Regions from separate parts of the Streptomyces sp. NPDC107500 genome, predicted to be linked through region 2. Evidence: riboswitches for the same ligand, from Rfam matches in the RefSeq annotation. Region 2 holds a riboswitch; each other region holds the start of a gene.
What was found. A riboswitch is a leader RNA that binds a small molecule or an ion and turns the genes downstream of it on or off. The one in region 2 is predicted to bind cobalamin.

Region 1 (10,341 bases), on a different contig from region 2:
GAGCCGGTCCTGCAGGCGATAGCGGACTACAGCGCGTGGTTCTTCGTCTGGGACGACCGGCACGACCGGGACATCGTCCACGGCCGGGCCGGCGCCTGGCGGCGACTGCGCGACCTGCTGCACACGGCACTTGACGCACCCGGGGAACACCTGCACCACGAGGACACTCTGGTGGCCGGGTTCGCCGACAGCGTGCGGCGCCTGTACGCCTTCCTGCCGACGACCTGGAACGCCCGGTTCGCCCGGCACTTCCACGCGGTGATCGAGGCGTACGACCGGGAATTCCACAACCGCACCCGCGGAATCGTGCCCGGAGTCGAGGAGTATCTGGAACTGCGCCGGCTCACCTTCGCCCACTGGATCTGGACCGACCTCCTTGAGCCGAGCTCGGGCTGCGAACTGCCGGACGCGGTGCGGAAACACCCGGCATATCGCAGGGCGGCGCTGCTGAGTCAGGAATTCGCGGCCTGGTACAACGACCTCTGCTCCCTGCCCAAGGAAATCGCGGGCGACGAGGTCCACAATCTCGGCATCAGTCTCATCACACATCAGGGACTCACCCTGGAAGAAGCCATTGTCGAAGTCAGGCGACGCGTCGAGGAATCCATCACCGAATTCCTCGTGGTGGAGCAGGACGCGTTACGGTTCGCCGACGCACTGGCCGACGGAACCGTACGCGGAAAGGAACTGAGCGGCGCCGTGCGGACCAACGTCGGCAATATGCGGAACTGGTTCAGTTCCGTCTACTGGTTCCATCACGAGTCCGGCCGGTACATGGTCGACAGCTGGGACGACCGGTCCACACCCCCGTACGTCAACAACGAAGCGGCAGGTGAGAAATGACCGTCGAGTCCGTCAACCCCGAGACCCGCGCGGAAGCGGCGCCGGAGCTGCGCGAGCCGCCCTTCGCGGGCGGCGGCGTACCCGTGCTCGGCCACGGCTGGCGGCTGGCCCGCGACCCGCTGGCCTACATGTCCCAGCTGCGCGACCACGGCGACATCGTGCGCATCAGGCTGGGCCCGAAGACCGTCTACGCGGTCACCGCCCCCGAACTCACCGGCGCCCTCGCGCTGAGCCCCGACTACCACATAGCCGGTCCGCTGTGGGAGTCGCTGGAGGGACTGCTCGGCAAGGAGGGCGTGGCGACCGCCAACGGCCCACTCCACCGGCGCCAGCGGCGCACCATCCAGCCGGCCTTCAAGCTCGACGCGATCCCCGCGTACGGGCCGATCATGGAGGAGGAGGCGCACGCGCTCACCGAGCGCTGGCGGGCGGGCCAGACCGTCGACGCGACCTCCGAGTCCTTCCGGGTGGCGGTGCGCGTCGCGGCCCGCTGCCTGCTGCGCGGGCAGTACATGGACGAGCGCGCCGAGCGGCTGTGCGTCGCGCTCGCCACCGTCTTCCGGGGCATGTACCGGCGCATGGTCGTCCCGCTCGGACCGCTCTACCGGCTGCCCCTTCCGGCCAACCGCAAATTCAACAGCGCGTTGGCCGATCTGCATCTGCTGGTGGACGAGATCATCACCGAGCGCCGCGCATCCGGTCAAAAGCCGGACGATTTGCTCACGGCATTGCTGGAGGCGAAGGACGACAATGGCGAACCGATCGGGGAACAGGAGATCCACGACCAGGTCGTCGCGATACTCACCCCGGGCAGTGAAACCATCGCCTCCACGATCATGTGGTTGCTACAGGCACTTGCCGACCACCCGGAACATGCCGACCGCATACGCGACGAAGTCGAAGCGGTGACCGGCGGACGCCCCGTGGCATTCGGGGACGTTCGCAAGCTCACGCACACCGGCAATGTCATCCTGGAAGCCATGCGTTTGCGCCCGGCCGTATGGGTATTGACCCGCCGCTCGGTGGCCGAGACCGAACTCGGTGGCTATCGCATTCCGGCCGGTTCGGACATCATCTACAGTCCGTACGCAATCCAGCGCGATGCGAAGTCGTACGCCGACAACCTGGAGTTCGACCCGGACCGCTGGCTTCCGGAGCGGGCGCGGAATGTGCCGAAATACGCCATGAAGCCGTTCAGTGTGGGCAATCGCAAGTGCCCCAGCGACCACTTCTCCATGGCGCAGCTGACGCTGATCACGGCCGCGCTCGCCACGAAGTACCGCTTCGAGCAGGTGGCCGGCTCGAACGACGCCGTGCGGGTCGGCATCACCCTGCGCCCGCACGACCTGCTGGTCAGGCCGGTGGCCCGGTGACGCTCAGGCGGCGGCCTCCGGGCCCCGGAAGGTGCGCCGGTAGGCGTGCGGGGTGGTGTCCAGGGCCCTGACGAACTGGTGCCTGAGGGCCGCCGCCGTACCGAAGCCGGTGCGCCAGGCGATCGTGTCCATCGTCTCGTCCGTCGCCTCGAGGAGACGCTGGGCCAGCAGCACGCGCTGGCGCAGGATCCAGCGGTAGGGAGTCGTGCCCGTCTCCTGCTGGAAGCGGCGGGCGAAGGTGCGTGGGGACATGTGCGCCCGCGCCGCGAGCTGCTCGACGGTGACCTCCTCGTCGAGGTGCTGCTCCATCCAGGCCAGCACCTCGCCGACGGTGTCGCAGGAGGAGCGCGGCAGCGGGCGTTCGATGTACTGCGCCTGTCCGCCGTCCCGGTGCGGCGGCACCACCATGCGCCGGGCGATCCGGTTGGCGACCTCGGGACCCTGCTCCTTGCGCACGATGTGCAGGCAGGCGTCGATCCCGGCGGCGGTGCCGGCGGAGGTGATCACCGGGTCCTCGTCGACGTAGAGCACGTCGGGCGCGACGACGGCCCGCGGGTACTGGCGGCTCAGCTCGGCCGCGTGGTGCCAGTGCACCGCGCACCGCCGTCCGTCCAGCAGCCCGGCGGCGCCCAGCACGAAGACCCCGGAGCACACGCTCAGGACGCGCGCGCCCCGGTCCACCGCCTCCCGCAGGGCGTCGAGGAGGTCGGGCGGGTACTCCCGGCGCACGAAGTCGCTCCCGGCCGGCACGGCGATCAGGTCCGCCTCGGCCAGCCGGTCGAGACCGTACGGCGTGGAGACGGTCAGTCCGCCGACATGGGTGCCGAGCGAGGGGCCCTCCGCGGAGACCACCGCGAAGTCGTACCCCGGCAGCCCCTCGTCGCTCCGGTCGATGCCGAAGACCTCGCAGACCACGCCGAGTTCGAAGGGATGTACACCGTCGAGCAGGACGGCGGCCACGTTTTCGAGCATGGTCCCAGTGTGCATCGGGAGTGGCAGGAAATCGAGGCCCTACGGCAGTCCTGCCACTCCCGGTAAGGAGTATCCGGCGCGACAGTGGTGTCATGAACGGAAACCAGATCGAAGCCCTGATCGGAATGCTCGTGACCTTCGGACTCCTGGTCCTCATGGTCCTCCCCTCGGTGATCGGCATCGTGCGCGAGAGGCGCGTCGACCGTCAGATCAGGGAGGCCCAGGAGGGGAGGAGGGGAGAGGAGGTGCCTCAGAAGTCCTCGTCCAGGTCGACGGTGCCCTCCACCGCCACCTGGTACGCCGAGGGACGCCGCTCGAAGAAGTTGGTCAGCTCCTGAACGCCCTGAAGCTCCATGAAGGAGAAGGGGTTCTCCGAGCCGTACACGGGGGCGAAGCCGAGGCGCGTCAGGCGCTGGTCGGCGACGCACTCCAGGTACTCCCGCATCGAGTCGGTGTTCATGCCCGGGAGGCCGTCACCGCACAGGTCGCGCGCGAACTGCAGCTCGGCCTCGACGGCCTCCCGCAGCATGTCGGTGACCTGCTGCTCGAGCCGCTCGTCGAACAGCTCCGGCTCCTCCTTGCGCACGGTGTCGACCACGTCGAAGGCGAAGGACATGTGCATCGTCTCGTCCCGGAACACCCAGTTGGTTCCGGTGGCCAGGCCGTGCAGCAGACCCCGGCTGCGGAACCAGTAGACGTACGCGAAGGCGCCGTAGAAGAACAGGCCCTCGATGCAGGCGGCGAAGCAGATGAGGTTCAGCAGGAAACGGCGCCGGTCGGCCTGGTTCTCCAGGCGGTCGATCGACTCGACCGAGTCCATCCACCTGAAGCAGAACTCGGCCTTCTCGCGGATGGACGGGATGTTCTCCACGGCCGCGAAGGCGGCGTTGCGGTCCTCCGGGTCGGGCAGGTAGGTGTCCAGCAGCGTCAGATAGAACTGGACGTGGACGGCCTCCTCGAAGAGCTGCCGCGACAGGTACAGGCGCGCCTCGGGGGAGTTGATGTGCTTGTAGAGGGTCAGCACCAGGTTGTTCGCCACGATCGAGTCGCCGGTGGCGAAGAAGGCCACCAGGCGGCCGATCAGGTGCTGCTCCTCGGGGCTGAGCTTCGCGAGGTCGGCGACGTCCGAATGGAGGTCGACCTCCTCGACGTGCCAGGTGTTCTTGATGGCGTCCCGGTAGCGCTCGTAGAAGTCGGGGTAGCGCATGGGGCGCAGCGTCAGTTCGAAGCCCGGGTCGAGCAGGTTCTTCGTGTTCTCGGACATTACTGGCAGGCCTCGCAGGACTCGGGGTTTTCAAGGGAGCAGGCGACCGCTTCGGGATCCGGGGTCACCTGGGCGGGGACACTGGCCCGGCCGGCGGCGCGGGCGATCCGGGTCGCCGGGCGCGAACGCAGGTAGTACGTGGTCTTCAGGCCCTGCTTCCAGGCGTACGCGTACATCGAGGAGAGCTTCCCGATGGTCGGCGTCTCCAGGAACAGGTTCAGCGACTGGGCCTGGTCGAGGTACGGGGTGCGGGCGGCGGCCATGTCGATCAGGCCGCGCTGCGGGATCTCCCAGGCGGTGCGGTACAGCGCGCGGACGTCCGCGGGGATCCAGGTGAACTCCTGCACCGAGCCGTTGGCCTCGCGCAGCGCTTCGCGGGTGCGGGCGTCCCACACGCCGAGCCGCTTGAGGTCGTTCACCAGGTAGGAGTTGACCTGGAGGAACTCGCCGGACAGCGTCTCGCGCTTGAACAGGTTGGACACCTGCGGCTCGATGCACTCGTAGACGCCCGCGATGGAGGCGATGGTGGCGGTCGGCGCGATGGCGAGCAGCAGGGAGTTGCGCAGGCCGGTGGTGGCCATGCGCTCGCGCAGCGCCGCCCAGCGCTCCGGCCAGGTGGTCTCGACGCCGTAGTGGTCGGGGTGCAGCACGCCCCGCGCGGTACGGGTCTTCTCCCAGGCCGGCAGCGGGCCGTTGCGCTCGGCGAGGTCGGTGGACGTCTCGTACGCGGCGAGCATGATCCGCTCGGCGACGCGGGTGGAGAGGGCCTTCGCCTCGGGCGAGTCGAAGGGCAGGCGCAGCTGGAAGAAGACGTCCTGGAGGCCCATCGCGCCCAGGCCCACCGGGCGCCAGCGGGAGTTGGAGCGGCCCGCCTGCTCGGTCGGGTAGAAGTTGATGTCGACGACCCGGTCCAGGAAGGTGACGGCGGTGCGGACGGTGGCGTCCAGCCGCTCCCAGTCGATGTCGCCCTTCGCCACGTCGACGAAGGCGCCGAGGTTGACCGAGCCCAGGTTGCAGACCGCGGTCTCGCCGTCGTCCGTGACCTCCAGGATCTCCGTGCAGAGGTTGGAGGAGTGGATGACGTTGCCCGGCTCGGCCGTCTGGTTGGCGGTGCGGTTGGCGGTGTCCTTGAAGGTCATCCAGCCGTTGCCGGTCTGCGCGAGGGTGCGCATCATGCGGCCGTACAGCTCGCGGGCGGGCAGGGTCCTGCGGGCGAGCCCGGCTGCCTCGGCGGCGCGGTAGGCGGCGTCGAACTCCGCGCCGTACAGGTCGGTCAGCTCGGGCACGTCGGCGGGCGAGAACAGCGACCACTGGCCGTCGGCGTCCACGCGGCGCATGAACTCGTCCGGGATCCAGTGCGCCAGGTTCAGGTTGTGGGTGCGTCGGGCGTCCTCGCCGGTGTTGTCCCGCAGCTCCAGGAACTCCTCGATGTCCGCGTGCCAGGTCTCCAGGTAGACCGCCGCCGCGCCCTTGCGCCGGCCGCCCTGGTTCACGGCCGCCACCGAGGCGTCCAGCGTCTTCAGGAACGGGACGATGCCGTTGGAGTGCCCGTTGGTGCCGCGGATCAGGGAGCCGCGGGAGCGGACGCGGGAGTAGGCGATGCCGATGCCGCCGGCGTGCTTGGAGAGCCGGGCGACCTGGTGGAGGCGGTCGTAGAGGGAGTCCAGCTCGTCCTTGGGGGAGTCCAGGAGGTAGCAGGACGACATCTGGGCGTGCCGGGTGCCCGAGTTGAACAGGGTGGGGGAGGAGGGCAGGTAGTCGAGGCGGCTCATCAGGCCGTAGAGCGCGGTGACCTCGTCCACGGAGCGTGAGGTGTCGTCCTCGGCGAGGCCGGCGGCGACCCGCAGCATGAAGTGCTGGGGCGTCTCGACGACCTTGCGGGTGATCGGGTGCCGCAGCAGGTAGCGGCTGTGCAGGGTGCGCAGTCCGAAGTAGCCGAAGCGGTCGTCGGCGGCCCGGTCGATCGTCGCGTCCAGCCGGTCCGCGTGCTGCCGCACGAACTCGGCGGTGCGGTCGGCGATCAGGCCCTCGCGGTGGCCGGTGGCGACCGACTCGGTGAAGGACGTGACGCCCTGGGAGGCGGCCTCCGCGCGGATGGAGATGGTCAGCAGCCGGGCGGCGAGGCGGGAGTAGACCGGGTCCTCGGAGATGAGACCGGCCGCCGCCTCCGTGGCCAGCTCGCGCAGCTCGGCCTCGTCCGCGTGGGCGGACCGGCCGCGCAGCGCGGCGGCGGCGACCCGGCCGGGGTCGGCGTCGGGGAGGTCGGCGGTCAGCTCGGTCAGGGTCCGCAGCAGGGCGGCACCGGGTCCGTCGGACTCCTCGGTCACCGGCATCGCTGAAGTCGTCACCGGGGTCGCTGCGGCCGGATCGGCTGGCGCGATGGTCACGTGGGGGCACTCCCTCGCTCGGCACGGGGCCTGGCGGAGGGCAGGAGGCAGCACACGAGCGCACGCGGCGTCGCGTCCACCGGCCCACTCCACGAGGCCCGGACGTCATGGCACCCGGGCCGGGAGGCCGGGCGCACCGTCGGCAGGTCCTCGGACTGGACACGCGGGCACGGACGCCCGGGGGCGTACGGATGCACGCATGTACACCGTTGCGGGACAGTTCCGGATTCGCACCGGATTCCCCTGCGGCGACAGCGAGCACGAGCATACATCTTGTGCCGGGCTCCGCCAGCACCCCCAGATGTTGTGTCCGTGAGCGTGTCGGAGCGGTGTCAGAGCGTCAGTTCGTAGGCGAGCAGAGTGAGGTCGTCCAGCTCCGGCAGGGGGTTCCAGTCGCGGTCCGGGGAACGCGTGAAACCCAGGCGCGCGTAGATGCGGTGGGCGCTGTGCATGGTGCGCTGGGTGGACAGCACGACCCGCGCGCAGCCCGGCACGGACCGGGCGCGGTCGACGCAGGCCCGCACCAGTGCCTCGCCGGCGCCGCGTCCGCGCGCCTCGCGGGCGACGGCGAGCATGCGTATCTCGGCCTCGCCGGGCCGGGCGATGTCCGCCATCGGGCCGCCGCTGGGCACGAAGGTGACGCCGCCGAGTACCCCGCCGTCGGCCGCGGCGACCAGCACCTCGGCGGCGGCCGCCCGCTTGGCCACGGCGCGCAGCTCGTGGAGGTAGGCGTCGTCCCCGCCGAAGTCGAGGAGGCCGTCGCGCAGGTAGGCCTGTGCGGTGATCTCGCCGAGGGTGTCGTACTCCTCGGCCGTCGCCCGCCGGATCACGAAGTCCATGTCCCCGAGTGTGCCCGACGGGTACGACAGCGGGCCGCCGGATTTCTCCGGCGGCCCGCTGAGGAAGAAGACCTTCACCAGGACCTCTGGGAAGGCCTCTACGAAGGACCTAGTGCGAGGTGCCCGCCGTGGCCGGCGGCAGTTCGACCTCGACGCCCGGGTCGCCCGCGTCCGCCGTGTAGTCGCTCGGCTTGGTCTCGTCGACGCCGTCGGGCGCCTTGACCGCCCGCAGGACGAAGGTCAGGACCACGGTGACCAGGATGTTCAGCACGAAGGCGGTGAGACCGATGTAGCCGATCTCGCCGATGCCGGGGATCTCGTCGGAGGAGCCGCCGAAGTGCTTCTGCGTCGGCGAGGCCACACCGTACGCGGCGACCGTGCCGTAGACCATGCCGACCGCCCAGCCGCCGAGCAGCGCCCAGCGGTGGAACCAGCGGGTGAACAGGCCGCCCACCAGGGCAGGGAAGGTCTGGAGGATCCAGATGCCGCCGAGCAGCTGGAAGTTGATCGCGACCGTCTTGTCCATGCCGAGGACGAAGACCAGCGCGCCCACCTTCACCAGCAACGACACCAGCTTGGAGACCTTGGTCTCCTGGGCCGGGGTGGCGTCCGGCTTGATGAAGTCCTTGTAGATGTTGCGGGTGAAGAGGTTCGCCGCCGCGATCGACATGATCGCCGCCGGCACCAGCGCGCCGATGCCGATGGCCGCGAAGGCCACGCCCGCGAACCAGTCCGGGAACATGTTCTCGAACAGCTGCGGGATCGCCAGCTGCCCGTTCTCCACCTTGACGCCCGCCGCGATCGCCATGAAGCCCAGCAGCGCGAGCAGACCCAGCATCAGCGAGTACAGCGGCAGGATCGTGGTGTTGCGCCGGATCACCTCACGGCTGCGCGAGGACAGCGTCGCGGTGATCGAGTGCGGGTACATGAAGAGCGCCAGGGCCGAGCCGAGCGCCAGCGTGGCGTACGTCCACTGCCCGCCGTGGTTGGGCACCAGGCCGCCGTTGCCCGACGCGGTGAACTTGTCGTTCGCCGCGGCGAAGATGTCGTCGAAGCCGCCCAGCTTGATCGGGATGTAGATGATCGCCACCGCGATCACGATGTAGATCAGCGTGTCCTTGACGAACGCGATCAGCGCGGGCGCGCGCAGCCCCGACGAGTAGGTGTACGCCGCCAGCACGCCGAACGCGATCAGCAGCGGCAGGTCCTTGATGAACCAGTTGGTGTCCTCGCCGCCGCCGACGCCCATCACGTCGAGCACGGCCTGGATGCCGACCAGCTGGAGCGCGATGTACGGCATCGTCGCGAGGATGCCGGTGACGGCGACCGCCAGCGACAGCCCCTTCGAGCCGAACCGTCCGCGCACGAAGTCCGAGGTCGTCACGTAACCGTGCTTGTGCGAGACCGACCACAGGCGCGGCAGGAAGGTGAAGATCAGCGGGTAAACGAGGATCGTGTACGGCACCGCGAAGAAGCCGGCCGCGCCCGCCGCGTAGATCGCCGCCGGGACGGCCACGAAGGTGTACGCGGTGTACAGGTCGCCGCCCAGCAGGAACCAGGTGACCCAGGTGCCGAACGACCGGCCGCCGAGGCCCCACTCGTCGAGGCTGTGCTCGTTCGCGGCCCGGCGCCAGCGGGCGGCCAGGAAGCCCATGGCGGTGACGAGGACGAAGAAGAAGATGAAGACGCCGAGCGCGACGCCGTTCACGCCGTCGTTCATTTGGCCCCGCCTTCCCGGCGGGCGCGCTGGTCACGCTGCCACAGCTGGTACGCGATCACCGTGAGCACGGTGGAGATGAGTACCCACGCCATTTGGTACCAGTAGAAGAACGGTATGCCGATGAAGGTCGGGTCCGTCTTCGCGAACGAGCCCACCCACAGCATGGCGACGAACGGTGCGACTAGGCAGAGGCCGATGACGACGCGCACAGGCGTCACCACCGGGCCTCTGCTCACTTCCGGGGCTTGTGACATGCGGTGGCTCCGTCCCCTCGCTGATCACCTCGTGCAGTGCGCACGAAATGTAGGTGACGGCGTCAGGACAGCGGAAGCCCTCGTCCGCATATCGGTCCTGAACTGCAACTTCGCAGCCGGGAGCGGCATGTTTTCGTCGGGTATGCGTCAGTCCTGCGGGCGCTTCAGGCGGGCCACGAACTTGTAGCGGTCGCCCCGGTAGACCGAACGCACCCACTCCACCGGCTGGCCGGTGCGGTCCAGGGAGTGCCGGGAGAGCATCAGCATCGGCAGGCCCACGTCGGTGCCGAGCAGGCCGGCCTCGCGCGGGGTGGCCAGCGAGGTCTCGATGGTCTCCTCGGCCTCGGCGAGATGGACGTCGTACACCTCGGCGAGCGCGGTGTAGAGGGACGTGTACTTCACCAGGGACCGGCGCAGGGCGGGGAAGCGCTTCGCCGAGAGGTGGGTGGTCTCGATGGCCATCGGCTCGGCGTTGGCCATGCGCAGCCGCTCGATGCGCAGCACCCGTCCGCCGGCCGTGATGTCCAGCAGCCCGGCGAGCCGGTCGTCGGCGGTGATGTAGCCGATGTCCAGCAGCTGCGAGGTGGGTTCGAGGCCCTGGGCCCGCATGTCCTCGGTGTAGGAGGTCAGTTGCAGCGCCTGCGACACCTTGGGCTTGGCGACGAAGGTGCCCTTGCCCTGGATGCGCT
Region 2 (10,341 bases):
GACCCGGTCTCCGGTGACTGCACCATGGCCCGCGCCGGGCATCCGCCGCCGGCCGTCGTCCGCCCGGACGGCAGCGTGGACTTCCCCGAGCTGCCGCCCGGCCCTCCGCTGGGCCTCGGCGGCCTGCCCTTCACCCCGGCCGAGTTCCGGCTCCCCGAGGGCAGCCGGCTAGTCCTGTTCACCAACGGGCTGGTGACGGGCCGGGGCCGGGACATCGAGGCGGGCCTCGACCAGCTCCGCGGGCGGCTCGCCGGTGCGGACCGGACGCCGGACGAGACCTGTGCCGTGCTGCTGGACGCGCTGCTCCCCGACCGCCCCGACGACGACATCGTCCTCCTGGTGGCCCGGACCCGGGCCTTCCCCGCCGACCGGGTCGCCGAGTGGCACGTGCCGCGCGACCCCGCGGCCGTCGCCGGCGTCCGGGCCGACGCGACGCGCCGGCTCGCCGAGTGGGGCCTCGAGGAGACGGCGTTCACCACCGAGCTGATCCTCAGCGAGCTGGTCACCAACGCCATCCGGCACGCGGCCGAACCGGTGCGCGTCCGGCTGCTGTTGGACCGCAGCCTGATCTGCGAGGTCTCCGACGGCAGCAGCACGGCACCCCACCTGCGCATGGCCGCCACCACCGACGAGGGAGGCCGCGGCCTGTTCCTCGTCGCCCAGTGCGCCACGCGCTGGGGCACCCGGTACCACGCGCAGGGCAAGGTCATCTGGACCGAACAGTCCCTGAACGCCCTCGACCCGGACGGCCCCTGACCGCCCCCCCTCAGTCCGCCAGGCAGCAGTCGCCGCACTTCGAGCCGTTCGGCGCGCGGTAGTAGAGACAGCAACTACGGCGCCGGAACGTGAGATCCGGTCCGGTGATCTCTCCAGTGCCCACGAGCCGTCCGGTGTTCAGCAGCTCCGTGGTGAGGCCGGTGAGCGGCTCGCGCAGCGCGGGGTGCGCCGCCAGCAGCGCGCGGGCCGCCTCGACGAGCGCCGAGGCGGCGTTGCCGTCCAGCAGCCGTGGCGCGACCTTGACGCGGAGCCCTTCGGCCAGCGCTTCCAGGTGGGCCGTCACCTGCCGGTACACCGCGAGGGCGGCGGACGGACGTGCCGTCCTGCCGCGCAGGCCGGCGGGACGGGGCATGCGCAGGGCCGGGCCGTCGTCGGCCCGCTCCAGCCGGCTCAGGTCGAGGACGATGCCGTGCAGGAGTACGCAGGCCAGGGCGGGCGACCAGAGGCGTGCCGCGTGACCCAGGTGGGCGATGGACACGCCAATCCGCGCTTCGGGCGCCCGGTGGCGGTGCGCGACGGCCTCGGCGAGGTCGGTGAAACCCCGCGCGTAGGAGTGGCCGACCGGATGCCAGCCCGCATCCGCACCGCCGACGCGCAGGACGAAGAAGCCCCCGAGGGCGGCCACGTCGTGCAGGGCGGCGGTGACATCGGCGGGTGAGGCCTGAACGTTTCGGGACACCGGTCGCTCCTCGTGAGCGCCGAGTCAGGCGGCCGGGCCGCGGCGCGGGGGCGTGATGGCGTACAGGTCGAGGATGTCGGGCCGCGGTGCGACACCGGGGCCGCCGGCGCGGACCCAGTCGGCGATGTCCTCGGTGGCGTCGGGGTCGTTGACCAGTCCCAGCCAGACCGGACGGGCGCCGGCGGCGCGGCCCGCCGCGGAGGGCTGGACGACGATCACGTTGGCCTGTTCGCACACGTCGAGGCAGTCCGACACCCGCACGGGCACCAGGGCCCGCAGACGCGCCGTCTGCGCCGCGTGATCGACGCCGATGATCTTGGGGGTGCCGCAGCAGCAGTCCCGGCAGACGACGACGCGGGCGGGCGTCGGGTCCGCGGGTGCGCCGGGCGTCGCTCCGGCCGGGCCGGTGTGGGCGGGCATACGGCATCGTCCCTCTCCCCGGGGAGATCCGCCCCGGTGGTCCGTCGAGGAGGCGACCGCGTGAGTCTCCTGGCTCTCGGGTCGTCGCTCGCCCCACCCCTTCCCACCCGGTACGGGCAGTGGTCGTGTGGGGGCTCGCTCGCCGATCACAGTGGCGGGACCGCGCCGGATTCACACCGGCTTCCTCGGGCCGCCGTCGCCCAATTGCTCCGGGCATCCTCGCATCCCGGCCCCGGAGCTGTCAGCGGGGCCCCGCTCCGCGCACGGGCACCGCGTGCCCGCTGAACACCCGCGCTTTGCGCCCTGCCCAAAGGAACGTAATATCGCCAGGTCATAGCCGCGACGGGAGACAGGAAGCCGGTGCGAATCCGGCACGGTCCCGCCACTGTGACCGGGCGTCACGCCCTCGACCTGCCCCGCGCCCACCGGCCGGGCAGCCGGGGGCCGAAGGCCCGGGAGTCAGGACACTGACCTGTCGCGGGCCCGATCCGAGGAGCGCGGACTCCCCAGGAGGCTTACGTGTCAGCCCTGTTCTCCCCTGCCCGACGCCGCCGGAGCCTGCGCGGCACGGCCGCGGCGCTCGCCCTGTCGGCGGCCCTGGTGACCGCCGGATGCGGCTCGTCCGGCGGCGCCGACGACTCCGGCCACGACGGTTCGGCATCGGCGTCGTCCCCCGCGGGATTCCCCGTCACCATCGACAACTGCGGTGTGAGGACGACGTACGACAAGCCGCCGTCCCGGGTGGTCACCATCCATCAGCACCCCGCGGAGCTGATGCTCGCGCTCGGTCTGAAGGACCGCATGGCCGGCACCGCCTTCCCCGACTCGGCCGTCCTGCCGGAGCTGCGGAAGGACTACGAGGCGATACCCGAACTCGCCGAGCGGGAACCGTCGTTCGAGAAGATCCTCGACACCGAGCCCGACTTGGTCTACGGCGGCTACGGCAGCGCCTTCGCCGAGAACGAGGGCCGCTCCCGCAAGGCCTTCGCCGACGCGGGCATCGACACCTACCTCAACCGCGAGTACTGCGGCAAGCAGAGGGTGACGATGAAGGACACCTACGCCGAGATCCGTACCGTCGCGAGCATCTTCGGCGTCCCCGACCGGGCCGACAAGCTGATCGCGGACCTGAAGAGCCGCGTCGCCAAGGCGTCCGCCGCGGTGAAGGGCGAACCGGAGGTGCCGGTCTTCGTCTACGACAGCGGCGACAAGAGCGCCTTCACCGCGGGCGGCAAGGGCCTGGGCACCGACCTGATCCGGCTGGCCGGCGGCAAGAACGTCTTCGGCGACCTCGACGAGGTGTTCGGCGACGTCTCCTGGGAACAGGTCGTCGAGCGCAGGCCCGAGGTCATCGCGATCTACGACTACGCCGGAGCCGGCAGCGTCGAGCAGAAGAAGAAGTTCCTGCTCTCCCAGCCGGCCCTCGCCGACGTCCCCGCCGTCAGGAACAAGCGGTTCGTCGTCCTGCCGCTGACCGCGACCCTGGTCGGCATCCGGTCGGCGTACGCGGTCGGTGACCTCGCCCGCGGACTGCACCGCGAGAGCTTCCGGTGACGGGCACCGCCACCAAGGCGGTAGCCGAACCGGATCCCTCGGCCGCCCGGTCGCGCCGGGCGGGGCGTACGACGATGGCGGGGACGTCACTCGCGCTGGCGGCCCTGCTGTTGGCGTCCGTGACGGCCGGACTGGCCATCGGCTCGGTCCAGGTGCCACCCGGCCAGGTGTGGGGAATCGTGACGCACGCCCTGGGCGCCGACTTCACCCACCCGGACTGGTCCCGCGCGCGGGAGACCATCGTCCTCGACGTACGGGCGCCGCGCGTCCTGCTGGGAGCGGTGACCGGTGCGGGTCTCGCGATGGTGGGCACCGCCCTTCAGGCGCTGGTCCGCAACCCGCTCGCCGAGCCGTACCTGCTCGGCGTCTCCTCCGGCGCCTCCCTCGGCGCGGTCTCGGTCATCGTCTTCGGCGTCGGCTTCCTCGGCCCCCTGTCGCTGTCCGCCGCCGCGTTCGCCGGCGCCCTCGGCGCACTGGTGCTCGTGTACGCCACCGCCCGCACCGGCGGGCGCATCACCTCGACGCGCCTGGTCCTGTCCGGGGTGGCGGTCGCGGCGGTGCTCACGGCCGTCCTCGACCTGCTGCTGCTCACCACCGACCGCGGCAACGAGGCCCGGGCGGTGCTCGCCTGGACCCTGGGCGGTCTCGGCGGCGTCACCTGGCAGACCCTGTGGTTGCCGGGACTGGCGGTGCTGCTGGGCATCGGCGTGCTCCTGGTGCAGGCCCGCAACCTCAACCTGCTGCTGGCCGGTGAGGAGGCGGCGACGACGATGGGCCTGGACGTCGCCCGCTTCCGGGCCCGCATGTTCGTGCTGCTGTCCCTGGTCACCGGCGTACTCGTCGCGGCGTCCGGCCCGATCGGCTTCGTCGGCCTGATCCTCCCGCACGTGGTACGGCTGTTCGTCGGCGGCGACCACCGCAGGGTGCTGCCCACGGCCGCGCTCGCCGGAGCGGTCTTCCTGATCTGGGCCGACATCGCCGCACGCACCGTCGCCGCGCCCATGGAGATCCCGGTCGGCGTGCTCACCGCGCTGTGCGGCGGGCCGTTCTTCCTGTGGCTGATGCGCCGGGACGCCCGGCGCGGCACCGACCGAGGAGGGGCATGAGCGCCGCCACCGACCTGTCCGTCGAGGGCGTCACCCTCACCGCCGGAGCCCGCCTCCTGGTGCGCGACGTCTCGCTGACCGCCTCGGCGGGCGAGGTGATCGGCCTGGTCGGTCCCAACGGCAGCGGCAAGTCCAGCCTGCTGAGGGCCGTCTACCGCGTCCTGCGCCCGGACACCGGCACGGTCCGCGTCGACGGCGCCGATACCTGGTCGATGCCCGCGCGGCGACTCGCGCGCACGGTGGCGGCGGTGGTGCAGGACTCGGCCGCGGACTTCGACCTCGCCGTCCGGGAGGTCGTGGCCATGGGCCGCACGCCGCACAAGCGGATGCTGGCCGGCGACACGGCGGAGGACGCCGCCGTCATCGACGACGCCCTCGCCGCGGTGGACGCCGGCCGGCTGGCCGACCGCCCCTTCGACCGGCTCTCCGGCGGCGAGCGCCAGCGGGTCCTCATCGCCCGCGCCCTCGCCCAGCGGCCCGCCCTGCTGGTCCTCGACGAGCCGACCAACCACCTCGACATCCGCCATCAGCTGGACGTCCTCGGCGTGCTGCGCCGGCTGCCGGCGACCGTGCTGCTCGCCCTGCACGACCTCAACCTGGCCGCGTACTACTGCGACCGCCTCCACGTCCTGTGCGAGGGGGAGGTCGTGGCCTCGGGACCGCCGGCCGAGGTGCTCACGCCGTCGCTGCTCGCCGACGTGTACGGGGTCGTGGGAGAGGTGAGCGTGCATCCGCGTACGGGCGCGCCCCAGGTGACGTTCGTGCCCGGCGAGCGTCCGCGCTGACGCGCCGGGCCTCGTCGCGGGCGGGCCGCGTCAGTTGTTCACGTCCTGCTCGAAGTCGTCGGCGCAGGCGTCCCGTTCGCTCTGCGAATCGGCGTGCTGGACGCAGTCGTCGAAGTCCTTGAACTCGTCCGAGTTGAGGATGGACGCACCGATCGCGATGATCACCACGGAGGCGATCAGACCGAGTCCGCCGAGTACGGCTCCGACGATGGACATCCCACGGCGCGGCGCCCGTCCGCCGCGTGCCCGGCGCGCGCCGATGATGCCGAAGATCAGGGCCAGCAGGCCGAGCAGGGCCCCGCCTATGACGGTCCAGAAGAGCAGGACGGCCAGGATGCCGAGGGCGAGGGCGGCGACCGCCATGCCGTTGGAGCGTCTCATGCCGGCGTCGTGGTGCGTCTGGTGGGCGTCGCCGGAGGATGCGGGGTGTTGGGGAAACGACATGTCGTCACTCTCATCTCTGGTTCCGTCCGGTTGAGTTGCCGTACGTGCCGGATGCCCCGATGTCGGTGGCGGATGCCTTCGAGCCCGGCTTGGGGCGTCACACGGTCGGGTGACACCGCCGCGGGCGGCCGGTGGTCCGTGGCCGAAGGCCTCTTCCGAAGCGGACCGGCACGCCAGACTGGATACGTGCTGAGCAATCTCCCTGAGATACCGACCGGTTTCGTCGGCCGCGCGAACGAACTGGACCGCCTGGACGAGGCGTTGCGTGAGCCGCGCCTGGTGACCCTCACGGGGGTGGGCGGGGTCGGCAAGAGCCGGCTCGCCCTCCAGGCCGCGGACCGCGTGCGCGACGCGGGCGGCCGGGCGGTCGCGTGGGCCGACCTCTGGCCGCTGCCCGACGACCGGCTGCTCACCGCGACCGTCGCGGACGCCCTCGACTTCTCCGACCACACGGCGATCGACCCGGTCGACGCGCTGGGCCGATGGCTGGCCGACCAGCAGCGCCTGCTCGTGCTGGACTCCTGTGAGCACGTCACGAGCGGCTGCCGCGACCTGGTCGACCGGCTGCTGCGGGCCAGTCCGGGGCTGACGGTGCTGGCGACCAGCCGGGAGCCGCTCGGGCTGACCGGTGAGCGGGTCATGGAGGTCGACCCGCTCCCCGCCGAGACGGACGCGGTGCGACTCCTGTGCGACCGGGCCGCCGCGCTCGGCGTCGCCCTGGACGGCACGACGGATCTGCTCGCCGCGGGCCGCCTGTGCCGGTGGCTGCAAGGCATCCCGCTCGCCGTGGAGCTGGTGGCGGGCCAGTTGGCCGGCCAGAGCATCGAACAGGTCGAGGAGACGCTGCTCTCGCGCCTGGACCTCGCCGCGGACCGGAGTGCCGGACCGCCCCGGCACCGCGCGGTGCGCACCACCGTGGGCTGGAGCCACGAGCTGTGCACCCCGGCGGAGCGCCTGCTGTGGGCGCGGCTGTCGGTGTTCCGCGGCCCGGTCGACGGCGACACCGTGCTCGCCGTCTGCGGCGGCGGGCCGCTCACGCCGCCGCTGCTGGCGTCGGCACTCCAGGGCCTGGAGCGCAGGTCGGTCGTGACCGTGCGGGGCGGCCGGCACCGCATGCTCGACACGGTCCGCGAGTACGGGCGGATGTGGCTCGACGAACTGGGCGAGGCACGGCAGGTGTCCGAGCGGCACGCCCGGTTCTTCCTGGAGCAGGCGCGCCTCGCCGACGCGGGCTGGCTGGGCCCGGACCAGACCCACTGGTACCGGTGGACGGAGGACGCTCACGCCGATCTGTGTGCCGCGCTCGACCACTACCTCGCCACGCGCTCCCGCGCGGCCGTCGAACTGACCGGCCTGCTCGGGTTCTTCTGGAGCTGCTGCGGCCATCTCCCGGAGGCCGCCGGCTATCTGGAGGACGCCCTCGCCCTGCCCGGGGCGCCCGGCCCGGCGCGGGTCCGGGCGCTGTGGGCGCTGGGCGTCGCCCAGGTCCTGCGCGGGGACATCCGGGCCGCCGTCGACCTGGCGGAGGCCTGCGGCCGGGAGGCCGAGCAGGTGGAGGACGCGGACGGCCGGCTGCGGGCGGCGTACCTGGTGGGCCTCATCCATCTGCTCACGGGGCGCCCCATGGCCGCCGGGCACACGGCGGACCTGACGCTGGGGCGGTCGGCGGGGGTCACGACCCCGGGCGCGATGATGTGCCGCCTGGTCCGGGTCTTCGCCCTCACCGGCCAGGGCTTCCTGGACCGGGCGCGGGAGGAGGCCGAGTCCCTGCGCGCGCACTGCGTCGCGCTCGGGGAGTGGTGGACCCGCGCCTACACCGACTACCAGCTGGCCCTCATCTCGCTCTTCCAGGACCGTGCGCCGCAGGCGGTCGCATACGCCCGTTCGATGCTGGACGGCAAGCGGCGCATCGGTGACGGCTTCGGGCTGGCACTGGGCCTGGACGTGCTGGCGGCGGCACTCGCGGCCGCCGGCTCCGCCGAGCCCGCGGCGCGGGCCTACGCGGTCGGCGAGACCCTCTGGAGTTCGGTCGGGCACCCCCAGCGCGGCACGCCGGAACTGGGCGCGGTGCGCGACCACTACGAGAGCACGGTCCGCTCGGTGCTCGGCGACGAGGGGTACGAGACCGTGATGCAGCGCAGCGTGGGCCGCGAACCGCAGGAGGTGCTGGCCGAACTCCTGGGGTCGTCCTTCCGGGGGTGACGGCGGCCGGTCCGTGCGGTCGACCGGCATCCGAGGGGGCGGCGGCTACGAACCATGGGTGAGGGCCGTGCGGCCCCACGGCTCCCGTCGTCCGGCCAGGCGGTGAACGCGTCAGGCGGACGGCTCCCGACCGCGTGCGCTCCCCGCTGGGATGCCCCAGTGTCGTGCAGAGCGCGGAGGAGCGGGAATGGACGACGGAGCCGAGACGGGCGCGGGACGGTCATCCGGCGAGAGCCGGGCGGACGAGCTGCTCACCCGTGCCGCCGCCGGCGACGAACAGGCGTTCGCCGGGGTCTACGACGCCCTGGCGCCGGCGGTGATGGGACTGGTCTTCCGGGTTCTGAGAGACGAGGCGCAGGCGGAGGAGGTGACCCAGGACGTGATGGTGGAGGTGTGGCGTACCGCCGACCGCTTCCGCCCGGAACGGGGCGCCGCCCGGAACTGGGTGCTGACCGTCGCGCACCGGCGGGCCGTGGACCGGGTGCGGTCCGTGGTCTCGGGCCGTGCCCGCGAACTGCGCACCGGCGCCGCGGAACTCGACCGGCCCTTCGACGCCGTCGCCGAGGAGGTCGAGGAGCGGGAGGAGCACCGCACGGTCTTCCGCTGCCTGGCGGAGCTGTCCCGGAAGCTGCGGCTGCCCCTGGTGCTGGCCTACTACGAGGGCCTGACCTACGCGGAGGTGGCCGATTCCCTCGCCGCCCCCGCCGGCACCATCAAGTCACGGATGCGTGAGGGGCTGCGGCGCCTGCGCGAGTGTGTGGAGACGGGAACATGACCGCGGGCGGCGGCGACCCGCATCTCGACGTCGGTGCCTACACGCTGCACGCCCTGCCTCCCGGCGAGGAGGCCGCGTTCGAGAACCACCTGGCGAGCTGCGCGGCCTGCCGGGAGGAGGCCGCCGAACTGGCGGCGACGGCGGCACTGCTGGCCGCGGCGGAGCTGCGCGCGCCCTCCCCGGAGGTGCGGCGGCGCGTGCTCGCGCAGATCGGGACCGTACGTCAGGAGGGACGTGTCGCCCCCGACCGCGACCTGACCGAGACCGAGGCCGAGGCTCCGGCGGCGCGGCGGCGACGCAGGGGGCAACGCGTGCTGGGGTTCGCCCTCGCGGCGTCCGTCGCGGCCGCCGCGGCGCTCGGGGGGATCGCCTGGTGGCAGCACTCGGAAGCGGACACGGCCCGAGAACAGGTCCACGAGGCCGAGGCCGGCGCCGAGGCTCTCGCCAGTGTGCTGGCCGCTTCCGACGCCACCATCAGCACGACGACGCTGTCGGACGGCGCGACGGCGAGCGTGGTGACCTCGCGCGGCGAGGGCGAGGCCGCGTTCATCGCGGCCGGCCTCCCGCCGCTCAGCGGCGACCAGGTCTACGAACTCTGGTACGGAAGGGGGGACGAGCACTGGCCCGCCGGTCTGCTGCCCGGCACGGGCGGGGACGTGGCGCACGTGATGGAGGGGCCGCTCCGCCAGGCGACCGCGGTCGGTATCACGGTGGAACCCGCGGGCGGCTCACCACAGCCCACCACCAAGCCTCTCGGCGTCATCGCCCTCCCCGCGTGACCCGCGTGACCCGCGACGACGTCTGCTCCGGGGAGAGGGCGTCGTCGCCGTAGAGGGCCTGTACCCAGTTGCTCTGGTAGACGGTGTCGAGGTAGCGCTCACCGAGGTCCGGTGCGATGGCCACGGGGGTGACGCCGGGCGTCCCGTGCCGGGCGAGCCAGTTCGCCGCGCCGCTGACCACGGTGCCGGTGGAACCGCCGAAGAGGAAACCGCGCCGCGCCAGACTCCGGCAGGTGCGGATGGTGTCGACCTCGTCGACGCGCACCGCCTCGTCCACGTACGCCTCGTCGAGGAGCGGCGGCCGGGTGCTCATGCCCAGGCCCGGGATCATCCGGCGGCCCGGCGGGTCCCCGAAGATGGCGGAGCCGACACTGTCCACGGCGACGATCCGCACCGGCCGGTGCCAGGAGCGGAACCAGCGGGCGCACCCCATGAGGGTGCCGGTGGTCCCGACGCCGATGAAGAGCACGTCCAGACGCGGGAACCGGCGGGCGATGGCGGGAGCGGTCCGGAAGTAGTGGGCCCGCCAGTTGTCGGCGTTGGTGTACTGACTCAGCCAGACGTAGTGCGCGTCCGCGGCGCACAGGGCCCGCACGTGGGCCAGCCGCGCGCCCAGCAGGCCCCCGGTGGCGTGCTCGTCGGAGACCACGTGCACCTGGCTGCCCAGGGCTTCCATCATCAGCCGGGTGGTCAGGTTGCAGCGGGAGTCCGTCACGCAGACGAAGCGGTATCCCTTGCTCGCCGCGATCATGCTCAGCGCCACGCCGAGATTGCCGGAGGAGGACTCCACCAGGACGGAGTCCGGGGAGAGCGTTCCGCT
Region 3 (10,341 bases), on a different contig from region 2:
ACCATCATGGGCACCTTCCCGGAGGACGAACTGGGCGTCGGCGGCGGCGCCAACGACACCGCGCTCGAACTCGGCGGCTCGCTGGGCATCGCCGTCCTCGGCTCCCTCCTCGGCACCGCCTACCGCGACGAACTGGCGAGCCTGGTGGGCGACCGCCTGCCGGCCGCCGCGCTGAACACCGCCCAGGACTCCGTGGGCGGCGGACTCGCCGTCGCCCAGCGTCTCGCCACCGACCCGGCCGCCGGCCCCGAGCAGGCGCGGGCCCTCACCGACGCCGTCGACCGGGCCTTCGCTCACGGCGTCTCGTCGACCAGCCTCGTCGGCGGCATCATCATGGCCGCCGGCACGCTGATCGTCCTCGCCGTCCTGCCGGGCCGCCGCCGCGGCGGCGCCGAGGACCGCCCCGAGGGCGAGCCGACGGCTGCCAACCCCGAACCGGAGCACACCGACTCCGCGCGGTGAACCAGGGCCGCCCCGGCCGGCGCACGCGTCAGTCGGCCAGGGCGGCCAGCTCCTCCGGAGTGCGCGGTCCGGCCCCCGACTCCGGCAACAGGCCCCGCGCCCGCAGCAGTCCGGCCGCCGCGACGCCCCACGGCAACCGCAGCCCCGCCTGCCGCAGCAGATCCGTGCGGGCCAGCGTCGCGGCCGTCGGACCGGTGCGCACACCGTCCGGGGTGAGCAGCGCGGCATCGTCCGACCAGCGCAGGGCGAGGTCGACGTCATGAGTGGCCATCACCACCGTGGTGCCGCCCGCGCGGAGCCGGTCCAGCGTGGCGAGCAGCCGCTCCTGGCCGTCCGGATCGAGCCCGGCGGTCGGCTCGTCCAGGATCAGCACCCGGGGCCGCATCGCGACCGCCCCCGCGATCGCCGTCCGCTTGCGCTGCCCGTAGGACAGCAGATGGGTCGGCCGGTCGGCCAGCGCCCCGATGTCCAGCGCGGCGAGCGCCTCGTCGACCCGGGACCGGACCTCCGCGTCCGGCAGGCCCAGGTTCAACGGACCGAAGGACACGTCCTGCCCCACCGACGCCGCGAAGAGCTGGTCGTCCGGGTCCTGCACCACCAACTGCACCGTGGTCCGCAGCCGGGTCAGCCCCTTGCGGTCGTACGCCACCGGCTTCCCGCCGAGCGTCAACGTCCCCGCACGCGGCCTCAGTCCGCCGCTCAGCAGCCGCATCAGCGTGGTCTTGCCGCTGCCGTTGCGGCCGAGGATCGCCAGCGCCCGACCCTCGCGCACCGAGAAGTCCAGCCCGGCCAGCACGTCCGGGCCCTCCTCGTAGGCGAAGGCCGCACCCCGCAGGGCGACCAGCGCCTGAGCCGTGGCCTCGCTCGTTCCCTTCACGACAACGGCCCTTCCAGTACGAGGGTGAGGGCGGCCAGTGCCGCCAGCAGCGCGCCGCTCGCCGCCGTGAAGGCCACGGAGACGCGGGCCTCGGGCACCAGGACCCGCAGGGTGCCGTCGTAGCCGCGGCCCGCGAGCCCGGACTGGAGCCGCGCCGCCCGGTCGAAGGCCCGCACGAAGGCCGTGGCGCCGAGCCCGCCCAGCGAACGCCAGGTCGCGGCCCGGGTGGTGTGCCCGAGCCGCGCCGCCTGCGCCTCCCGGATGCGGCGCACCGAGTCCAGCAGCAGGAAACTCATCCGGTACGTCACCAGCGCCACGTCCACGACCGGCGCGGGCACCCCCGCCCGCACCAGCCGGGGCAGCAGGTCCGACATCGGCGTGGTGAACGCGAACAGCAGCACCCCGAGCGAGGCCGCCGAGGTCCGCAGCAGCAGCTCACCGGCGCGCACCGGCCCGCCCTGCGCCACCGTCAGAAACCCGTCCGCGCCCCCGACCTGGACGAGCAGCGGCAGCGCGCCCGTCACACAGAAGCCCAACGGCACCCGGTACGCCCGCCACAGCCGCCGTCCGGGCACCCCCGCCGGGCCGAGCAGCACCGCAAGCGCCGTCACCAGCACCAGCGCCGCGCCCGGCCAGGGCGGCAGCGAGATCGCGAGCACGGTCAGGCCGAGACCGAGCACGGCCTTGTCCACGGGGTGGCGGCGGCGCCACCGGCTGCTGTGGGCCGCCGCGTCGATCGGCAGCACTCAGTCCCCTTCGGGGGTGTCCCGCAGTGCCGCCGCCGCGCGCTCCTCGCCCTGCCGCCGGCCTCGGCGCACACCGAAGTAGTACGCCAGCACGCCCGCGCCGAGCGCGGCCTGCACCGCGAACAGCGCCGACTCGATCTCCCCGGACGGCGGTTCGTACAGCGGCGAGAACCACGGCTCGTAGTCCGGCTCGATCTCCGTGATCGCCGTCTCCGCCTCCGCGTCCGCGCCGGCGAACGGCTCCTCCTTGTGGTCGCCGAGCCCCAGCACCAGCGGCAGCACCGCGAGCGCGGCCACGGCGAGCAGCAGCAGGGCGTTGATCTTCGCGTTGCGGGTCATCGGGCCACCGCCTCCTGCTCGTCGGACGGGGTCTTGCCGGACCGGGTCAGCAGTACGCCCAGCCGGGTCAGTTCGCCCTTGCTGGACTGCACCAGCAGCCGCATCACGATCACCGTGAGCAGGCCCTCGCTGACCGCGAGCGGGATCTGCGTGACGGCGAAGATGGAACCGAACTTGCCGAGGGCGCCGGTGAATCCGCTGCTCGGGTCCGGGAAGGCCAGCGCCAGCTGCACGCTGGTCACGCAGTAGGTGGACAGGTCGGCGACGAAGGCGGCGAAGAACACGGCGACCATCAGCGGCACGTCGTAACGGCGCAGCAGCCGGTAGACGCCGTACCCGGCCCAGGGACCGACGATCGCCATCGAGAAGACGTTGGCGCCCAGCGTGGTCAGCCCGCCGTGGGCGAGCAGCAGCGCCTGGAAGAGCAGGGTGATGGTGCCCAGTACCGCCATGATCGGCGGCCGGAAGAGGATGGCGCCCAGACCGGTGCCGGTCGGATGGGAGCAGCTCCCGGTGACGGAGGGCAGTTTCAGGGCCGACAGGACGAACGTGAAGGCACCGGAGGCGCCGAGGAGCAGCGTGCTCTCCGGGTGCTCCCTGACCTCACGGGTGAGTGACCGGACTCCGTGGACGACGAACGGCGCGGACGCGACACCCCAGGCGATCGCGTGCGCCGGTGGCAGAAAGCCCTCGGCTATGTGCATGGCTCAGCAGACCCTCTCCAGCACCTCGTGGATGGACGACGCGCCTTGGCCGGTCTCCTGGCTGACGGGTAACGCAGTCCGGGCAACGCCTTCCCGGATCACAAGGATCCAGTGGCTGCCCACGAGGGGCCGGAGCCGGACTTCCCGATTCACAGTGGCGAGGGCCGCACCGGCATCACACCGGATTTCCCGTTCACCAAGGCGTGGCGACAGTAGTGCTCCCACCGGTGCGGTGACAAGCGGGCCCCGGCCGGCGGGTATCCGGACGACCGGCCCTGGGCTGCGGAGACGTCGCCCTCAGCCGGTCCGGTCCCGTTCCGTGCGCCGCACCACCATCGCGCGCGCCCGCGTGCTGAGCGCGGTCGCGGCGGCGGTGAGGAAGACGAAGCTGTAGGCGATCTGGAGCATCGTCACGATCCGGGCGGACTGCCCGCTGGGCGTGATGTCCCCGTACCCGACCGTGGCGAGGGTGACCACCGTGAAGTAGAGCGCGTCGACACGGGTGTGCAGGCCGGTGAACTCGCCCGGCTCCTTGGCCAGGGCGTAGTACGTGGCCGAGAAGATGTGCACGGACAGGATGATGAGCAGGGTGATGACCATGCCGGGCTTGGTCTCGGGCCGGTCCACGAGGACGTGGTGGATCTGCCGGAGCAGCAGCGCGGCCACGACGGCCAGCAGCAGAGCGCACAGCACCCAGCTCAGCACCGGCCGGTGCGGCCCCAGATGGTCGAGGGGGAGCAGGAAGTAGGCCACCACCACGGCCACCGCGACGCAGACGCGTACGGCCCAGGGCCGGGCGGCGCGCCAGGCGGAACGGGTCCGTACGGTGCGGCGCTCCGTCACCCGGTCGTTCCCGTCGTCGGGGCGTGGGCCGCCTCCGGTTCCGTCCGGCGCACGAGCTGGGAGACGACGAAGGAGACCACCGACGCGGTGACGATCAGCGGCATCTGGTCGTACGCGTCCCCGCCCGTCAGCAGTACCGCGAGGACCGCGCTGGACAGCGGCAGCCCCGTCACGGCGGCCGCCGCGGCGGCGATGCCGAGGGCGAGCGCGGGGGTCACGCCGAAGCCGGGCAGCCCGGAACAGGCCATCGCCGTCGCCGTGCCCAGCAGCACGGACGGGAAGATCGGACCGCCGCGCAGGCTGCCCAGCGCGATGCCCCAGGCCAGCCCCTTGCACGCGACCAGGGCGATCAGCGCGCCCACCGGCCAGGCGTGCGGGTCGGCCGCGAGCTGGGCGAGCGCGGCCTGCCCGGAGAGTGCCGCCTCGGCCGGGGAGCGGCCGGTGATCAGCGCGTACGCGGCGACGCACACCCCGACCGCGGTGGCGCAGGCGACCGTGCGCACGGCCGTGTGCCGGCGCGTCCACGAGACGGTGCGGTGCCCCAGCTCACGGGCCAGCGTGATCAGTACGGCGATCAGCGCCGCCGTCGGGATGCCCCACAGGAAGTCGCCCGCGTCCGGGTTGGCGGCCGGCGGCAGGTCGGGCAGGGCGAGCGCGCCGATCTTCAGTCCGGTCCACTGACCGAAGCCGGTGAAGACCAGCGAGCCGGTGGCGCTGGCCAGCAGACAGGGCAGCAGCAGGACCACCATCTGCGCCCCGGCCAGCCCCGCGCCCTCGATGAGCAGGACGGCCGCGGCCACCGGACCGCCGAGGATGGTGGAGATGGCGGCGGTGGAGCCGGCCGTCGCGAGGATCGCCCCGGCCCGCTGGTCGCCGCCCGCTCCCGCCCGCCGCCGCACCGCCAGCAGCGCGAGTCCGCTGCCGACCGCCATGAGCGGGGCCTCGGGACCCAGCACCACACCGAGGGGCAGCGTCGCCAGCGCGGCCAGGACCGCGCCCGGCAGCGCCTTGGGTCCGACGGGCGGCCCGCCCAGGCCGTTCACCGGCAGATGCCCGCCCGCGCCCGGCATCCGGGTCACGATCGGCGCGAGGATCAGCCCGGCCAGCACCAGCGCGGGCAGCGGCCACCACCAGGGCGGGGTGTCGTAACCGGCCGCCTCGGGCAGCGAGGTCCACACCCAGTGCTGCAACTGGTGCTGGAGGCCGACGAAGAAGAAGCAGGCCAGCGCGATCGGCACCCCCAGCAGCACGCACAGCAGCAACAGCCGCCGGTAGCCGGGGCTCAGCAGCATCTGCCGCAGCGACTGCTCGGCCCGGCCCGGGACGGCGTTCGCCGGCGCCGGCCGACTCGTCACGTGCCCTCCTTCGTCCGCTCCCGCGGGTGCGGCTCAGTTAACGCGAGGGGGCGCACGGCCGCATGCGCACGTAGGCGAGCCGTTCACCCGTACGGCGGACCCGCGTGGCCGGTGGGCCCGGCGCCCCGCAGGCTCGGAACGACCCGGCGGCGCCGTGCAGGGCCGGCGGGCCGAGGCCCGTACGGGGGACACGCAGAAAGGACCGCGCTCATGAGCCAGCACGCCGAACCCACTCCCGGACGCCCGTCTCAAGGCGACGGCACCTGGTCCCGGCGCTCGGACGGGCGGTCCGGCGGCTGGGCGGCCGGCGGCGTCGTCTTCGCGGGCGTTCTGCTGGTGCTGAACGGAGCCCTCGCCGTCCTCCAGGGCATCGCGGCCATCGCCGAGGACGACGTGTACGCCCGCATCGGCACGTACGTCTACGAGATGAGCCTCACCGGGTGGGGCGTCGTCCACGTCGTCCTCGGCGCCCTCGTCCTCGTCACCGGGTACGGCCTGTTGAAGGACATGGCCTGGGCGCGGGTCGCGGGCATCGTCATCGCCTCGCTGAGCCTGGTCGCCCAGTTCCTGTTCCTGCCGTACGCGCCCGTCTGGTCGGTGATCGTGATGGCGATCGACGTGTTCGTCATCTGGGCCCTGGCCGGCCGTCAGGACGCCACGTCGCGGGTATGAGCCCCGCGGACCGTGTCGCAGTTGGGCCGAACGGGTGACTTGACGTAAGAATTGGCTGGTGCACGCAATAACGGCGAGTGGAATGCGGGGGAGCCGGTGAACAGCCACGACGTCACCGATGAGCAGTGGGAGGGGCTCGCCCAGGTCGTTCCTTTGCGCGGACGCGACGCCTGGCCCTCGGCGGTCGGTCACCGGGCGATGCCCGAGGCCGCGACCGAGCGGCGCCGCCGCTTCGTGGTGCTGTGGGTCAACGTGTTCGCGGACGCGCGCGAGGTCGCCGAGACGCTGATGGCGGGCATCCCCGTCCTGCTGGACCTGACCGGCGCCGAGGGCGATGTCGCCAAGCGGGTCCTCGACTTCAGCACCGGCGTCGTCTTCGGACTGGCCAGCGGGATGCACCGGGTCGACCGCAACGTCTTCCTGCTGAGCCCGGCGGGGACCGAGGTCAACGGACTGATGGAGGACGCCGTCGGGGTCCCCGGGGTGTGACGGCGCCGTCCCGTTCTGACGGCGCCGTCCCCCGATCGTAGGAACGCACCGGGGGCAAAACGGTTCGCCCTGCGCCGGAGTCCTACGGTCCGCATATGGCAGCGTCATTCGCGTCGGCGGCGTCCGTCGCACCGCTCCCCGGCCGCCCCCGCGTCACGGAGCTGCGGCTTTCCGCCTTCGCCGGGCACCGGCGCGCGGTGCTGCGGCTCGGGCCGCTCACCCTGCTCGCCGGGCCCAGCGGCTGCGGCAAGACCACCGCGCTCAGGGCCTACGACGCCCTGGCCCGGCTCGGCGGCGGGGCGGAACTCGGCGCCGTGTTCCCCGACCCCGTCGCCTGCGTGCCCGAACGGGCCCGGCCCGACGCCCAGCGGCGCCGGGGCTTCCGCATCGGCTGCACGGCCGACGGCGCCGAGGGCCCGGTCCACCTGGACGTCGCCGTGCAGGCGGAGCCCGAACTGCGCGTCGTGGGGGAGCGGCTGTCGGCGGACGGCGTCGTGCTGCTGGAGACGGCCCTGCGCGACCCCGGCCGGCGTGCCGTGCAGGCCGCCTGGCACACGGCCGGTTCGGCGCCGGTGACCCGCGCGCCACTGCCCGACGACCGGCTCGGCACCCCGCTGCTGCCGCTGCGGGTGGCCGGCAAGACGGACGGACAGCGCAGGGTGCTGGCGGCCGCCGAGCAGATGGTGGTCGCGCTGCGCTCCGTCTTCGCCTGCGACCCCAGGCCCGGCCGGATGCGGGAGCCCGTGCCGACCGGCTCCGGACGCCTGCTGGGCGGCTGCGACAACCTCGCCGACGTGCTGTGGCGCACCCGCACCGAATGCGGCCGGCGGCACGCGCAGTTCGTCGCCGCGGTCCGCACCGGCTGCGCGGGCCCCGTCACGGACGTACTGGCCGAACTCGCCGTCGGGGGCGTGGTCCGCGCCCTGCTGGACCGGGGCGACGGGGTGCGCACCGGCCTGGCCCGGCTCGGCTACGGCGAACTGCGCTACCTCGCCCTCGCGCTGGTGCTGTTCACCGGACCCGGGGTGCTGGAGGTCGACCCGGCCGGCGAGGTCCCCGCCGCCCTTCAGACGCTCACCGTCCTCGCCGACGGCTTCGACCGCGGCCTGGACGTGCGCCAGCGCGCCGAACTCCTGCGGCTGGCGGCGCGGATGTGCGACCGCGGCCACATCCGCCTCGTCGGGGCGGTCGCCGACGCCTCGTGGGCGGCGGGGGCGGACGGCGTCACGGTGGTACACCTGGACCCGTGACCGATCACCCCCAGGACCTCGCCGTACTCCAGCGCAGGCTCGCCGAGTTCGCCGCCGCCCGGCACTGGCAGCCGTACCACACGCCCAAGAACCTCGTCGCGGCGCTCAGCGTGGAGGCCGGCGAACTCGTCGAGATCTTCCAGTGGCTGACGCCCGAGCAGTCGGCCGCCGTCATGGCCGACCCGGACACCGCGCACCGCGTCCGGGACGAGGTCGCCGACGTCCTGGCCTATCTGCTCCAGTTCTGCGAGGTGCTGGGCGTCGATCCGCTGGCCGCGCTGGAGGCGAAGATCGAGCGGAACGAGTCGCGGTTCCCCGTGCCGGACCCGCGGGACGACTGAGCGGCAGGACGGCCGAGTACGGAGGAGTCGACCACTCCGTTATCACTCTCCGAAGTCAAAATCCGGCCAGTTATCGAGATGTTGTCCGAAGATTTCCGCCTTCCTCTGGCTTTTCGCCCCACACGCCTTCACTCTGGGTAGTGAGTGACGGAGTTCGGGCGGACGCGCCGCGCGCGCGTCGCAAACAGACGGGGGCAGCGCATGGACGCTGTGCGGCTCATCGTGACCAGTGGGCGTGCCCTGGCCGCCGGCGGAGAGGTGCCGGACGTCCTGACCGAGGTGTGGCAGGTGCAGGCCCTCGCCCAGGCGATCGGCAGCCGGCTGGCCGTCCACGGCCCACCGGAACTGCGCGGCGAGGCCATCGGCCTGACCGAACTGGCGGGCCGCGGCTGCGGAGTCCTGCACACCCCGGACCTGGCCCCGGGCGAACTGCGCGCCGCACAGCTCACCGAGCTGGGCGACGCCCGCCAGGCCCTGATGCGCCTGGGCACCCTGCTCGGCGAGACCGGCATAGCCCTGGTGGGCATAGCCTGCGCCGCCGACGACGAGGCCACCTACTGGCAGTGCGTGGAGGCGATCGACGCGGCGGACGAATCACGCGACCGGGTCCTGGAGATGCTGCGCAAACTCACCGACCGCGACGCCGGGTTGCCGGAGCGGGAGGCCGGCTGACGCCGGGAGAGCCTGTCCGGCGCACCCGCGCCGAACAGGCAGGATGGAACGCATGGATCTCCGTATCTTCACCGAGCCCCAGCAGGGGGCCACCTACGACACCTTGCTCGCCGTCGCCAAGGCCACCGAGGACCTCGGCTTCGACGCCTTCTTCCGCTCGGACCACTATCTCCGCATGGGCTCCTCGGACGGCCTGCCCGGCCCCACCGACGCCTGGATCACCCTGGCGGGCCTCGCCCGGGAGACCAAGCGCATCCGCCTCGGCACCCTCATGACCGCCGGCACCTTCCGGCTGCCCGGCGTCCTCGCCATCCAGGTCGCGCAGGTGGACCAGATGTCGGGCGGCCGGGTCGAGCTGGGCCTGGGCGCCGGCTGGTTCGAGGAGGAGCACAAGGCGTACGGCATCCCCTTCCCGAAGGAGAAGCTCGGCCGCCTGGAGGAGCAACTGGCCGTCATCACCGGTCTGTGGGCCACCGAGACCGGCAAGACCTTCGACTTCCACGGCAAGTTCTACGACCTCACCGACTCGCCCGCGCTGCCCAAGCCCGCGCAGCCGAAGGTGCCCGTGCTCATCGGCGGACACGGGGCCACCCGCACCCCGCGCCTGGCCGGCCAGTACGCCGACGAGTTCAACATGCCGTTCGCCTCCGTCGAGGACACCGAGCGGCAGTTCGGCCGGGTGCGGGCCGCCGCCGAGGAGGCCGGCCGCGGGGCCGACGCCCTCACCTACTCCAACGCGCTGGTCGCCTGCGTCGGCAAGGACGACGCCGAGGTCGCCCGCCGCGCCGCCGCGATCGGCCGCGAGGTCGACGAGCTGAAGGCCAACGGCCTCGCCGGCTCCCCGGCCGAGGTCGTCGACAAGATCGGCCGGTACGCCGCCGTCGGCGCCCGGCGGATCTACCTCCAGATCCTCGACCTCGACGACCTGGACCACCTTGAGCTGATCTCCTCCCAGGTCCAGGCGCAGCTGTCCTGACGCCCTGACACCCGCCCGATAACCGAAGGCGCCGGTCACCGGCCCTGTGCGATGGTGTGACCGTCGTCCTGCCGGAGCCCCCGGGATCACTCACCCTGGGGGCTCCGGCGCGTACGGCGTCTCGTAAGCATCCACCGGCCGGAGAGGCCCCCACCATGTTCCTGACCATCACCACCACCGGCACCCCCGAACACCCCGCGACCGACCTCGGGTTCCTGCTGCACAAGCATCCCGACAACGCGCAGGCGTTCGCCACCTCCTTCGGCACGGCCCACGTGTTCTACCCGGAGGCGGAGGAGCACCGCTGCACGGCGGCGCTGCTGCTGGAGGTCGACACGGTGAAGCTGGTCAGGCGCGGCAAGGGCAAGGGCCGGGGCGGCGCCCCCGACGCGGCCCTCGCGCAGTACGTCAACGACCGCCCCTACGCGGCCTCCTCCCTGCTCGCCGTCGCCCTGAGCAACGTCTTCTCCAGCGCGATGCGCGGCGTGTGCAAGGCCCGCCCCGAGCGTGCCGCCGAGCCGCTGCCGCTGCGCGTCGAGATCCCGGCGCTGCCCGCCCGCGGCGGCCCCGGCCTCGTCCGCCGCATCTTCGAGCCGCTCGGCTGGGACGTCACCG

Region 1: it holds a riboswitch for cobalamin, as region 2 does, so the genes downstream of both, ACZ67M_RS12545 (ribonucleoside-diphosphate reductase subunit alpha) here and ACZ67M_RS27635 (ABC transporter substrate-binding protein) in region 2, are expected to answer to the same signal.
Region 3: it holds a riboswitch for cobalamin, as region 2 does, so the genes downstream of both, ACZ67M_RS10390 (energy-coupling factor ABC transporter permease) here and ACZ67M_RS27635 (ABC transporter substrate-binding protein) in region 2, are expected to answer to the same signal.

Annotation. Positions count from the first base shown of each region.
Region 1 is NZ_JBVJPF010000003.1:203,172-213,512, reverse strand. It holds gene cyc1 (epi-isozizaene synthase) at 1-843, shown strand, start outside; gene ACZ67M_RS12565 (bifunctional albaflavenone monooxygenase/terpene synthase) at 840-2,216, shown strand; gene ACZ67M_RS12560 (GlxA family transcriptional regulator) at 2,220-3,188, opposite strand; gene ACZ67M_RS12555 (hypothetical protein) at 3,281-3,526, shown strand; gene ACZ67M_RS12550 (ribonucleotide-diphosphate reductase subunit beta) at 3,439-4,452, opposite strand; gene ACZ67M_RS12545 (ribonucleoside-diphosphate reductase subunit alpha) at 4,452-6,839, opposite strand; cobalamin riboswitch at 6,964-7,107, opposite strand; gene ACZ67M_RS12540 (GNAT family N-acetyltransferase) at 7,172-7,678, opposite strand; gene mctP (monocarboxylate uptake permease MctP) at 7,788-9,398, opposite strand; gene ACZ67M_RS12530 (DUF3311 domain-containing protein) at 9,395-9,652, opposite strand; gene ACZ67M_RS12525 (GntR family transcriptional regulator) at 9,800-10,341, opposite strand, start outside.
Region 2 is NZ_JBVJPF010000007.1:246,900-257,240, forward strand. It holds gene ACZ67M_RS27620 (SpoIIE family protein phosphatase) at 1-756, shown strand, start outside; gene ACZ67M_RS27625 ((2Fe-2S)-binding protein) at 767-1,456, opposite strand; gene ACZ67M_RS27630 ((2Fe-2S) ferredoxin domain-containing protein) at 1,481-1,876, opposite strand; cobalamin riboswitch at 1,939-2,063, opposite strand; cobalamin riboswitch at 2,188-2,366, shown strand; gene ACZ67M_RS27635 (ABC transporter substrate-binding protein) at 2,396-3,430, shown strand; gene ACZ67M_RS27640 (FecCD family ABC transporter permease) at 3,427-4,536, shown strand; gene ACZ67M_RS27645 (ABC transporter ATP-binding protein) at 4,533-5,321, shown strand; gene ACZ67M_RS27650 (DUF4190 domain-containing protein) at 5,352-5,765, opposite strand; gene ACZ67M_RS27655 (ATP-binding protein) at 5,952-7,967, shown strand; gene sigK (ECF RNA polymerase sigma factor SigK) at 8,155-8,742, shown strand; gene ACZ67M_RS27665 (anti-sigma factor) at 8,739-9,521, shown strand; gene sbnA (2,3-diaminopropionate biosynthesis protein SbnA) at 9,502-10,341, opposite strand, start outside.
Region 3 is NZ_JBVJPF010000002.1:973,004-983,344, reverse strand. It holds gene ACZ67M_RS10410 (MFS transporter) at 1-462, shown strand, start outside; gene ACZ67M_RS10405 (ATP-binding cassette domain-containing protein) at 491-1,339, opposite strand; gene cbiQ (cobalt ECF transporter T component CbiQ) at 1,336-2,085, opposite strand; gene ACZ67M_RS10395 (energy-coupling factor ABC transporter substrate-binding protein) at 2,086-2,424, opposite strand; gene ACZ67M_RS10390 (energy-coupling factor ABC transporter permease) at 2,421-3,128, opposite strand; cobalamin riboswitch at 3,159-3,344, opposite strand; gene ACZ67M_RS10385 (potassium channel family protein) at 3,426-3,971, opposite strand; gene ACZ67M_RS10380 (chloride channel protein) at 3,968-5,263, opposite strand; gene ACZ67M_RS10375 (DUF7144 family membrane protein) at 5,537-5,998, shown strand; gene ACZ67M_RS10370 (cell division protein SepF) at 6,095-6,487, shown strand; gene ACZ67M_RS10365 (AAA family ATPase) at 6,583-7,737, shown strand; gene ACZ67M_RS10360 (nucleotide pyrophosphohydrolase) at 7,734-8,078, shown strand; gene ACZ67M_RS10355 (DUF6099 family protein) at 8,280-8,750, shown strand; gene ACZ67M_RS10350 (LLM class F420-dependent oxidoreductase) at 8,803-9,726, shown strand; gene ACZ67M_RS10345 (3' terminal RNA ribose 2'-O-methyltransferase Hen1) at 9,882-10,341, shown strand, end outside.